3 regions of the Glutamicibacter sp. FR1 genome follow, and region 2 is predicted to be linked to each of the others. Evidence: riboswitches for the same ligand, from Rfam matches in the RefSeq annotation. Region 2 holds a riboswitch; each other region holds the start of a gene.
What was found. A riboswitch is a leader RNA that binds a small molecule or an ion and turns the genes downstream of it on or off. The one in region 2 is predicted to bind S-adenosylmethionine.
Positions count from the first base shown of each region.

Region 1: linked by a shared signal. The riboswitch ahead of ACLQ8T_RS02750 (hypothetical protein) and the one ahead of ACLQ8T_RS01325 (ABC transporter ATP-binding protein) in region 2 are both predicted to bind S-adenosylmethionine.
Region 3: linked by a shared signal. The riboswitch ahead of ACLQ8T_RS04240 (bifunctional o-acetylhomoserine/o-acetylserine sulfhydrylase) and the one ahead of ACLQ8T_RS01325 (ABC transporter ATP-binding protein) in region 2 are both predicted to bind S-adenosylmethionine.

Region 1 is NZ_CP178602.1:564,615-568,574, forward strand. It holds gene ACLQ8T_RS02745 (VIT1/CCC1 transporter family protein) at 1-751, opposite strand, end outside; gene ACLQ8T_RS02750 (hypothetical protein) at 806-1,072, opposite strand; SAM riboswitch class IV at 1,088-1,201, opposite strand; gene ACLQ8T_RS02755 (DinB family protein) at 1,269-1,856, opposite strand; gene ACLQ8T_RS02760 (cupin domain-containing protein) at 1,988-2,554, shown strand; gene ACLQ8T_RS02765 (hypothetical protein) at 2,690-3,106, shown strand; gene speB (agmatinase) at 3,524-3,960, shown strand, end outside.
Region 2 is NZ_CP178602.1:255,515-259,474, forward strand. It holds gene ACLQ8T_RS01315 (ABC transporter permease) at 1-806, opposite strand, end outside; gene ACLQ8T_RS01320 (aliphatic sulfonate ABC transporter substrate-binding protein) at 813-1,835, opposite strand; gene ACLQ8T_RS01325 (ABC transporter ATP-binding protein) at 1,920-2,735, opposite strand; SAM riboswitch class I at 2,741-2,843, opposite strand; SAM riboswitch class I at 3,111-3,202, shown strand; gene ACLQ8T_RS01330 (acyl-CoA dehydrogenase family protein) at 3,218-3,960, shown strand, end outside.
Region 3 is NZ_CP178602.1:890,670-894,629, forward strand. It holds gene ACLQ8T_RS04225 (phosphotransferase family protein) at 1-441, opposite strand, end outside; gene ACLQ8T_RS04230 (CPBP family intramembrane glutamic endopeptidase) at 538-1,320, shown strand; gene ACLQ8T_RS04235 (VOC family protein) at 1,418-2,062, opposite strand; SAM riboswitch class IV at 2,235-2,354, shown strand; gene ACLQ8T_RS04240 (bifunctional o-acetylhomoserine/o-acetylserine sulfhydrylase) at 2,447-3,790, shown strand; gene metX (homoserine O-acetyltransferase MetX) at 3,793-3,960, shown strand, end outside.

The DNA.
Region 1 (3,960 bases), 310 kb from region 2:
TGAACAGGCCCATGCGTTCGGCGGCCCGGTGCTCGGCGTCCTCGTCGCTCATGCCGCGGGCCTTGTAGATCAGCACCAGCTCGTTGGCGTCCAGATCCAGGTTCGGGGCCGCGGTCAGCGTGACCTGGGTGGGCCGCGAGGCGGTCAGCAGCTCGCGTTGGGAACGCACCGAAACGTATTCGCCGGCCGCCATGGACAGCGCTCCGGCCAGCAAGCCGGCAATGCCGGAGAACAGCACGAAGGTCGAAGAAACGCCGGTGGCGCCGATGCCCATGATCAATGCCAGGTTGGATACCAGCCCGTCGTTGGCGCCGAAGACCGCGGCGCGGAAGTTGCCCGACAGCCGTGCGCGTCCTGCTGTGGCCAGGGCCCGGACGACTTCCTCGTGGACCTGCTCGTCGGCAGCCATCTGCGCGGTGGCGTCCTTGTCATTGCGGTAGGGGGAGCTGCTCTCGGAGCGCTGGGCCATGGCCAGCACGAACACCGACCCGAAGTGCAGGGCGAGGAAGCGCAGCATGGTGCGGCGCAGCGACGGTCGGACTTCCTTGGCATGCTCGCCGAGCAGCGTGCGCCAGTGGGATTCGTGGCGTGCTTCGGCTTCGGCCAGGCCCAGCAGGATTTGCCGTTCCTGCCCGGTCTTCTTTTCCGCCAGGGCCCGGTAGATGGCGCCCTCGGCGACTTCATCGGCGAGATACTTGCGCCATCGCTGGATCTGCGCTTTGGTCGGTTCGGCGCTTGGGTGCTGTGGCATCTCGAAAAGGCTCTCCTTGAACGTGGAGTTTCCCATGGAAACCCGTGGATCGGCTCAGCTTTCCACTTTAGCCAGCGCCCCTGGACTTGGGAATTTGGCAAGGCTAAATGCATGGCGCCTGCCTGCCGGATTCCCTGCTTCCGGCACCACCAGCAGCAATTCGGAGGTGTCCGGGTCGAAGGCCGGACGGCGGGAGCAGCGGGTGATGAGGCGTTCGAGCCTGAGCGGGTCCGCAACGTAGCGGGTGCACCAGCGGCCCTCAGCGGTGAACTGCACCTGGCCGGTCTGGCGGTCGATGATGGGAAGGATTGGGATGGCCACGGATATTAACTCTCTGGCGAGCTCTTGCCCGTGCACCAATTGATGCGCGGACCGCTTCCTCATCCGAACCACCCATGAACTTGGGGTTGGTGCGCGGCCAGTCGGAGCTTGGCGCCGCGTCTCGTGAAGCAACAATTCTGAGCGTACCGCCGCATGCGGCGCCAGATGAAGCCGTACTGCGTAATATGACTTCCGGTCAGTTCTCCGGGGCCAGGGAATCGGCCAGCTGCTGCAGCTTCTGGCGGTGTTCAGCCCACTGCGCCGCGGTGTAGCCGGTCAGCAAATCCAGCGTCGCGGTCCAGCCGGCGCGGCCGTCGAGCTGTTCGCGGATGATATCCAGCTGCCCTGCATGCCGGGAGGTCTCGGCCAGCGCATGGATGAGCAGATGGTCCAAGGTGGTATGCCCCGCCGGCCCCCACCACGGGACGTGCACTGCAGAATCCAGGTACAAGGCGGCGATGCCCTCGTCCGCGAAGGCGATGGCCTTGCGGTACAGGTCTATCAGCTGCAGCCCGTCCATCTGGGCGGGCGGAAGGAAATCAGCGTCGGGATCATGCGGGGAGATGAACTCGCGGACATAGGCGTCGTTGGCCTCGCGCCGCAGGCAGGTGCCGAAATACTCGTATTCGTTGATCGCCAGATGGTGCAGCACGCCCAGGATGTGGGTGCCGGTAGGGGTGAGCGGGGTGCGTGCCAGCTGCTCGGCCAGGCCCTCGGCCTTGAAGATCGCATTCTCGCGCGCCTCATTCAGGTACCCGCAGAGCTTGTCCTTGGTGCTGTCCATGGACAGAGTCTAATGATCGCGGCCGGCCCGCGGTAGGGGACACCGCGTGTTTACCATTGGTAAACTTGCCCCGCAGGCGGTGAAGTCGCCGCGGATGCCGCTGCCGGACACGACGTTGATGGAGCCAAACGATGAAAACCTTGCCAGTTGAACCAACCGGTGCTGCGATCAACATCGGTGCGCGGCTGCGCGGGGTGCGGCAGACCCAGCGCATGACCATTGACCAGGTCGCAGAGCTCTCCGGGCTGACCAAGGGCTTTCTCTCGCGTGTGGAACGCGACCTGACCAGCCCCTCGGTGGCGACGCTGCTGCGCCTGTGCGAGGTGCTGGGCATCGAGGTCGGCACGCTTTTCGAAGTCCCGGAAACGAAACTGGTGCGCCTGGACCAGGCGCCGCGGGTTTCACTGGGCGGCGACGGGATCACCGAGCAGCTGGTGACCCCGCGCAGCGAAAAGCGGCTGCAGATGATCCGCGCCGAGATTGCGCCGAGGGGCACTGGCGAAGCGGAACTGTATTCGATGGATTGCGAGCTGGAAGTGCTGCACGTGATCGCCGGAGAATTCATCCTGATCCTGCCCGACCAGCGATTGGAGCTTGAGGCGGGCGATACCGTAACCTTCCCGGGCCGCGAGCCGCATAGCTGGCAGAACCCTTCCGATGAGCCGGCCGTGGTGACCTGGACGCTGATCCTTTCCTGAGCCCAACCCCTGCGCCCGCTGCGGCGGCACGCTCGGCGCGATGCGGCTGCGTGTTCGCTGGCGGGGTGGGCAACCGCGTATTCTAGGAACGATGCGTTGTTCCGGGCGCTCGGAACGATTGGCGATGGGAGAGGCGTGAAGACAGGCGAACCAACTGCGACGCAGGACAAGCTGCGCAGCATCAGCTGGTGGGCTTCGGTGCTTTTCGGCGTTCTTGTCGGCACCACCTTGACCTGGATCCGTACCCAGCGCAATTTCTTCTTCCTCGGCGCCGCGATTCTCGCTGTCGTCATCGTGACCATCGGCGTGCGGACGATCCGCCGGCGTGCGCGTTTCCCGCAGATGGCGCAGGCGCGCATCTCCTGGACCTATGCGCTGTGGACCGCCATCCTGCTCATCCTGGCCGGCCCGATCCAGCTGGTGTACGTGGCCGATGACCTTTCCGAATTGACCATCAAGTCGTTGGTGATGTCCGCGGGCTTCGTCCTGGGCATCCATGAGGTCGACCGGGCGCTGGTGAATGCCAGCAAGAAGGGCTCCGAGGCGCCCTGAGCTCCCGGGTTGGATGAAATGGCCTGAAAGTGCAGTCAACGTATCCCTACCCTTGTCGTTTTTTGCCTTGTCCCATCCTGGCCAGCATTGGCAGAACTAGGTTGCAATCAGCACCACTCAACCTGGACTCTCGAATCTCCCGGTTGCTGGCGATCAATGAAACGAAGCTGCGTGTTGGATTAGGGGTGCTGGTCCAGCAAATCCGCAGCGCCGCCAACTGATCTCCTCACTGAAGTTCCGGCGCAGGCCGCAGTCCATTCCCGGGCTGAGGCTCGCGTCTTTTTGCGCCCGGATTCCGCCCGGCCCTGTCGTTGGATCTTGACGTGACCCAGCAGACAAAATAGCATAATGGAAAACTGAAGTTTCATATTAGACAACTTGGGCTGTGGTCCTCGTGCGTCTGGGGAGGAAGTTGCGATGAAGGAAATCCGCATCGAGGAAAATGGCCGGCTGGGACCGATCAATGCCGCGGAGATTCCCCGCTATGCAGGGGGCGGCACCTACGCCCGGCTGCCGCGCCTGGATCAGGTGGAGCAGGCCGACATCAAGATCGTTGGCGTGCCTTTCGACACCGGTGTGTCCTACCGTCCCGGCGCCCGCTTCGGCGCCAACCACGTGCGCGAATCCTCGCGCCTGATCCGCCCCTACAACCCGGCCACCGACACCTCGCCCTTTGCACAGAGCCAGGTGGCTGACGCCGGGGACATGGCGGTCAACCCGTTCAACATCAACGAGGCCATCGAGACCATCGAGCACAACGCGCTGGAGCTGACCAGCGACGGCTCCACCCTGGTCACCGTGGGCGGCGACCACACCATCGCGCTGCCGCTGCTGCGCGCCGCCTCCCAGCGCGC
Region 2 (3,960 bases):
CAGCGTTCGGCTATCGATAGCAGGGCATCGGTGATTTTTCCGAAGACGGCCAGCAGCACGATGGTCATGATCAGGCGGTCCAGGCGGCCATTGTTCTGCGAATCGGTGAGCAGGAAGCCCAATCCCATCGACGCTCCGAGCAGTTCAGCCGCGACCAGGAAGAGCCACGCCTGGGCCAGTGCCAAGCGCAGTCCGGAGAAGATGGAAGGGACTACCGCGGGCAGCTGGACTGTGCGCAGCAGCTTCAGTCCCTTCAAGCCGAAGGAACGAGCGGCCTCGATCAGGTGGGCATCGACATGGCGCAAGGCCAAGGCGACGGTGGTGAAGACCGGGAAGAACGCGCCGATGATCACGAGCGTGACCTTGGAATCTTCGCCCATTTTCATCCAAAGCACCAGCAACGGAACCCAAGCCAGCGAAGGGACGGCGCGCAGGGCGCTGATGCTCAGGCCCAGAAACGCATCTGCCAATTTGGACAGGCCGACGAGGGCGCCCAGCGCCAGGCCGAGCAGGGAACCGAAGGCGAAGCCCAGCAGTACACGCTGGGTGGAAATGCCTATGTGCTTACCAAGATCGCCATCTTCGAGGAGCTCAAAGGCGGCGGCAACGACCGAGCCTGGAGTCGGCAGCGTCCACGGGGCAACGATGCCGCTCACCGTGACGAATTGCCAGACAGCCACGGTGGCCAGAGGCAGGATCAGCGCAAGCAACCATTTAGGTGCGCGCAGGATCGTTGCGGCGATGTCTGCCTTGTGCTTGGCAGGTGTCGGATTTTCGCGGGTATCAGCCGCGTTTGCGGTGCTCATCGCTGTTTACTCTCCGGAGATCTTCGTTGCATCTGCCTTGAGGGCAAACTGGTCGTCAACGAGGGTTGCTAGTGCTTCATCTACGGATTCCTGCTTGGAAACATCGCCGCTGGCGACCAGGGTGGGGCCAATGTTGCTCAGCACTCCGGTGAATTTGGCGTCGGGAACCGCTGGAACGTCCAGATTGGAGCGTTCCTCGATCACGGTCTTGGCAACTTCTGGTTCGAGCCCTGCAACGTCGGCAAGGATCTCAGCGGTTTCCCCAGGGTTTTCGGCCGCCCAATCGCGAGCCTTCTCATAGGCGTCGACCACGAGCTGGGCCAGTTCGGGGCTCTGCTCGATGAAGTCTTCGCGAGCGTTCAGCGCACCGTAGGTGTTGAAGTCCAGATTCCGGTAAACCAGCTGCGCGCCGTCTTCTTCGGCGGCTGCCATGATTGGATCCAGTCCGCTCCAGGCATCGACCGAACCGTTGACCAGTGCGGTGCGGCCATCGGCATGCTGCAGGTTCTGCAGCTTGATGTCATCTTCGCTCAGTCCCGCGGTGTCCAGAGCCTGGAGCAGGAAGAAGTATGGATCGGTGCCCTTGGTGGCCGCCACGGTCTTCCCTGCCAGGTCTTCAACGGATTCGATCTTTGAATCCTTGTCCACTACCAGGGCTGCCCATTCCGGCTGGGAGTACAGGGCGACGGTCTTGATTGGTGCACCGTTGGAACGGTTCAGCAACGCTGCTGAACCGGCGGTGGAACCGACGTCAATCGCACCGGCGCGAAGCGCCTCATTGGCCTTGTTGGAACCTGCGGACTGGATCCACTCGACGTCAACGCCCTGTTCCTTGGCGGCCGCATCCAGCCACCCCTTTTCCTTGAGCACCAGGCTCAGCGGGTTGTACGTGGCAAAGTCGATGGACAAGGTCTGATCACCGGAGTCGGCAGTAGCGTTTTCGCCAGCGCAGCCGGTCAGGGCAACTGCGCCCATGAGCAAAGCGGCGGCGGACAGAGCGGTGCGGCGGGAGAAGCGGTTCAAGAGCATGGAGAATCCTAGAATTATGCGTGCAAGCGGATGGATGATAGGGCAAAGAGTAAGGATCGCCGTGGATCCAATGCGTTCCCTGGACTAATGGTTGGTTGGATCGACGCCGAGCAGGCGCAGCAGGTGCAGGCGATCGGCAACGAACTTCTCGTCCGTGTGCCGGCGTGGTTGCCCGGCGGAGATCGCTAGGTCTTCGATGACACCAGCCGCGCCGTTCCCGGTGCTGCGTCCCAAGACGATAACGCGGTCAGCCAAGGTCAAAGCCTCGTCCACGTCATGGGTCACCATGAGTACCGTGGTGGGGAATGATGCGTGAATTGAGAGCAGCAAATCCTGCATCTTCAGGCGGGTCAGGGCATCGAGTGCGCCGAAGGGCTCATCGAGAAGCAATACGCCCGGGCGGCGGGCCAGCGCGCGAGCCAGCGAAACACGCTGGGCCATGCCGCCGGAAATCTCCCGCGGGCGCAGGCTGGCTGCATGGCTCAGCCCGGTCAGCTCGATCAGCTCATCAATCAGCGCGTCGCCAGAGGCCTTTTCGGTTCCTGGAGCCAGACCCAGCGCAATGTTCTCGCGCACCGATCGCCACGGAAGCAGCCGTGGTTCCTGGAAAGCAACGGCACATAGCTCGTTGATGCCGTTGACCTCGTGGGTGCCTGTGCGGATGTCACCGGTGGAGGGGTGGTCCAACCCGGAGACCGAACGCAGCAGCGTGGATTTTCCGCAGCCGCTGGCGCCCAGGATCGCGACGACTTGGCCGGCTGGAATGTGCAAGTTGATGTCGGCCAGCACGGTACGGCTTTCCTTCTTTGTGGTGAAGGTCCGCGACACGTTGCTGAATTGGACGTCCAGTGCGGTTGAGGTGGTTGAAGTTGCCTCGGGCGCTGCAATGGTAAGAGCCATATCAATCTCCATCGGTCCTGGCGGTAGCACCGGCCTGCGGAGGTGGAGCTCCGAAGGTGGTTGCTGCGGCGTCAAAGAGCCAGATCTCTCGGCCGCTCGGGATGGTTACCCCTCTATTACAGCGAGTTGAACGATTTGGACGCAAATCTTGCGTAACATGAAAAAATCTTCGATACGTGCGTCACATTGCCCAGAAATTTCGTTATTTATTTTACCTAGGGCCGGTTTGATCGACAGCAGGCCTATCCTTGCAACTCATCTTCGATGGGACGGGGATTAGGCTGTGGGATTTGAGCATAGGCCCTTCCAAATCTGAGGCGAAATATGACTTCGCGGCTTGGAAGCGCCGGATTATTACCGTTACAAATGAATCACGACCCATCCAGAGCGGCTGAGAGATCTGGCTCCACGACGCCGCAGCAACCACCCGAAGAGCGGGACGGTGCTACTGCCAGGACCGATGGAAAGAATTGAGAACCCTGATGCCTATTGGCGAATCACCGAATGCCCCAGGGCTGGACTTCAACCAGCTCAGCGATCCTTCGCAAGCCAGCGCTCTGGAACTGGACGAGTTCGAGGAGCAGCTGCCCACGCGGCAGCTGCTGAAGATCACTCCCGGTCCCGGCGCGGATGAGCAGTACGACCGGCTGGCCGAAATCTTCCGCCCGGTCTTCGCCCAGATCGCCGCGACCGCCAAGGACCGCGACCTGAACCGCGTGCTTCCCTTCGAGCAGGTAGGCCTACTGAACCGCGAGCGCTTCGGCGCGCTGCGCCTTCCCGTGGCCGACGGCGGCTACGGTGCGCGGCTGGTGGATGTCTTCCGCCTGCTCATCGAGCTCTCCGAGGCCGACTCCCATGTAGGCCAGCTGTGGCGCGCGCATATCGCTTTTGTCGAGAATGTGCTGGCACTGGAAGACGAGGCGCTGCGCAAGAAGTGGGTGGCCCGCATCGCGGCCGGGCAGATTGTCGGCAACGCCTACACCGAGCGCGGCGGCAACGCCCTGGGCACCTTGAATACGAAGGCCAGCTTCGTGGACGGGCGCTGGGTAGTCGACGGCGAGAAGTACTACTGCACCGGCACCATCTTTGCCGACTGGACCACTGTTGCGGTGGCCCACCCTGAGCTTGCCGGACGCCAGATCGCGGTGGTGTCCACCCAGCGCAGCGGCGTCAAGATCCTCGATGACTGGGACGGATTCGGCCAGGGACTGACCGGAACCGGTAC
Region 3 (3,960 bases), 640 kb from region 2:
TTGCTGCTGCCGAGCTTGGGTCCATTCGCCACGGAACGAAAACGGTTTGGCCAGATGAGCGCCGATCTGTTCCAGCGGTACCTCGGCCAATTCCTTCACCAGCTGGCCCAGCACCTTTGGATCCCCGTAATGAGGCTCATGCGCGCTTCCGGGGATGAAGGACATGGCAACTGAGCTGAGCCCGTCGACATGCAGGATCTCGGAGACCGCCACCGGGATCTGATAGTTGAGCTGGCTTTCCAACAACGACAGCAGCTCGACGGTTCGCGGCATCTGTTCGGTCGCCGCTGGCGTGCGCGCCATGCGAATCACCGCCTGCGGATTGCCAATGACCACCTTGTGGAATTGTCCGCCTTCATTCACGGCCGCATCTTCCCACGAAAGATCGGGGCAGAGCTGGCGGGCGATTTGCAGTTCTCCACTGGTGGCAGGACGACTCATTCGTACCCTTCTCGTTCAGCTCGCTGGTGGTCTCACCTTCAGGCTATCGCAGGTTTGCCACGTGGCTACTCAGTACGCGCACAGCCAGATCGGCCTATGATCGAGAACGTGAACGCTGAACAAATTGAGCCGACGGCAACCCGCAGAACCCTCAGGTTCGAGATCATTTTGGTTCTCGCCCTGTCCTTGGGGCAGAGCGCGGTCTACTCGCTGCTGAGCTTTGCGGATAAAGTCACCAGGGCACCGTTGCGTGATCAGACGACATCGCTGAACAACCCGCTGAGCACACGCGAGTTCTTTGATTTCACCTACCAGCTTCTGGACATTGTCTTCGCGCTGGTGCCCGTGGTGCTGGCACTCTATCTGATGAAGCGCACGACCGGCCGAACCATCCGTGACATCGGCTTCGACATGCGACGTCCGGGCAAGGACACGATGCTCGGGGCGGGGCTGTTCCTGGCCATGGGCATCGGGACGCTGGGCGTCTATGCTGCCGGACGGGCACTGGGCGTCACCACAGCACTGTCAGCAGCCAATCTCGGTGATTATTGGTGGAGCGTCCCCGTGCTGCTGCTGTCGGCTGTACGCCATGCAGTGCTCGAAGAAGTGCTGATGCTCGGCTTCCTGTTCACCTATGCCAAGAAGCTGAAGCTGGGACTGTGGAGCACCATTATCGGTTCTGCAGTGCTCCGCGGCAGTTACCACCTCTACCAGGGCGTGGGGCCGATGATCGGCAATATGCTCATGGGCATCGTCTTCGGCTGGGTGTACCAGAAGTACGGCCGGGTGATGCCGCTGGTCATCGCCCACTTCCTGCTCGATGCTATCGGCTTCGTCGGCTACGCGCTGATTGGGCCTGCCATCGGAATCGGCCAGTAGTGCCCGAAGGCCTGCGCCAGCGACTGAAACGCCATTAACGAAAAAGGTAGGTGGGGACGCCATTGTCCCCGCCTACCTGCGTTCGTTTCCGAGTTTCCTACAGCACCACGGTGCCGGACTCGGTTTCAAAGGTTACCGACATGATGCCCGGAGTGCCATTCGGAGCTTCATATTGCATGGTGACAGCTCCCAAATTGACGTTCTGCGGCTGGCCGAGCCAATCCAGCACCCGTTCGCGCGAACCGGCGATGGCTATCTCGCTGATGGCACCAACCGGTTCAAGCGACTTGGACGGATGCAGATCCTCAGTACCGTCATCCCATGAGATTAGGTATGGGCACTGCGGGTCGGCGATCAGGCCCTTGATGCCAATTTGCTGCCAGGTCAGTTCGCGGCCATCAGGGAACTTGCGGTTGCCAGGCACTGACTTGCGGCCCAGGCGGTCTTCGGCGCTGGATAGATCCTCCACCGAGACGCACCAGCCCATCCAGCCACCGCCGAGGTCCGAGCGGGCGCGAACGGCCTGGCCGAAGGGAGCCTTGTCGCTGGCCGGGTGGTTCAGGACTTCAACCACTTCCAGGTACTGGCCATGCTTGAGCGGGAAGATGACATTGCGTGTTCCGAATCGTGGATGCACGCCGCCCTTGACGAATTCCAGTCCCAGGGACTCGGAGATTCTTTCAGCGGTTGGCAGCAGCCCGTCCGGGCCGCAAGCATAACTTACGTGATCTAGCCTCATCATGTGCCCATCATGGCAACATGTGATGCGAGTCTCTACTTAGGCTCCCCTAAGTGCGCTGATGTTATCGAATACTCTGCGGAAAATCTGCGGAATTCGCGAAATATGACCGATTGAGTCCAATGCCGGTCCACTGCGTTGCAAAGATCTTCGGTTTTCGGGCAAACTGATAGCAGGTCATGAGTCCCAGTAACAAGCCCCGGCTTACTGGGCGGCAACCCTCCAACCGCGGTGGGGTGCCCCGGGTGAAGACCTGGCCCTTGAACGCACAAGGCATCAAGGACAAGCGCGGGTTACCCCCTGGAAGTCGTTTCGATACGGTGCTTCCTGTCGGTGTCTTTTCAGCGGCGTACCCCCATAGTCATGAAACGCTATTTGGAGGAAACCATGAGCAACAACTGGTCATTTGAAACCCGTCAGATCCATTCCGGCCAGACCCCGGATCCGACGACCGGAGCGCGAGCTCTCCCGATTTTCCAAACCACTTCCTTTGTCTTCCCGAGCGCAGAGAGTGCCGCTGCCCGTTTCGCGTTGCAGGAACTGGAACCGATCTACACCCGTATCGGCAACCCGACCACCGACGCCGTGGAAACCCGCATCGCTGATCTGGAAGGCGGCGTTGGCGCGCTGCTGCTGTCCTCGGGACAGGCCGCCACCACCTTCGCCATCCTGAACCTGGCCGAAGCCGGCGACCATCTGGTAGCCAGCCCGAGCCTGTACGGCGGAACCCAGAACCTGCTCAAGCACACGCTCAAGCGCTTGGGCATCGAAGTCAGCTTCGTCTCCGACCCGGACAACCTGGACGAATGGCGTGCCGCGGTGCGCCCGAACACCAAGGCCTTCTTCGGCGAAAGCATCTCCAATCCTCGGCAGGACGTGCTGGATATCGAGGGCATCTCGGAGATCGCCCACGAAGCCGGCGTGCCGCTGCTGGTGGACAACACCCTGGCCACGCCATACCTGATCCGCCCCATCGAGTGGGGCGCCGATATCGTGATCCATTCGGCCACCAAGTTCCTTGGCGGCCACGGCAACGCCATCGCCGGGGTCATCGTGGACTCGGGCAACTTCGACTTCGCCAAGGACGCCGAACGCTTCCCGGTATTTAACACCCCGGACGAGTCCTACAACGGCTTGGTCTTCGCCCGCGACCTGGGCGTCAACGGCATCCTCGGCGCGAATCTGGCCTACATCCTCAAGGCACGCGTGCAGCTGCTGCGCGATCTGGGTTCATCAGTGGCGCCGTTCAACGCGTTCTTGATCGCCCAAGGCCTGGAAACCCTGTCGCTGCGCATTGAGCGCCACGGCCAGAACGCAGTGGAAGTTGCCAACTGGCTCGAAGCCCGCGAGGAAGTGCAGAAGGTCGCCTACGCCGGACTGCAGTCCTCTCCGTGGCATGAGCGCGCGCAGAAGTACAGCGATCACGGCGCTGGCTCGATCATCGCTTTCGAGCTGGAGGGCGGCGCGGAAGCCGGACAGGCTTTCGTGGACGCACTGGTCTTGCACTCCAACGTCGCGAACATCGGCGACGTGCGCTCGCTGGTCATCCATCCGGCCTCCACCACCCACGCCCAGCTCTCCGAAGCGGAGCAGATTGCCGCCGGTGTGAGCCCGGGACTGGTGCGGCTGAGCGTCGGGCTGGAAAACATCAAGGACATCCTGGCCGATCTTGAGCTGGGCTTCGAAGCTGTTGCGGCCCTTGAAAACAAGGAATTGCAGGAAACCCTCTAGGCATGCCATCCATTGTGACTACTGAAGATACTCTGCGCGCCGAAGAGCTCGCTGGCGGACAAGACGGCATTTTGCGCCGTAGCTCCGTGGGGGAGTACCACTTTGAATTCGGTGGATACCTTCCCGACGTGGTGCTGGCCTACGAGACGTGGGGGAAGCTAGCAGCTGAT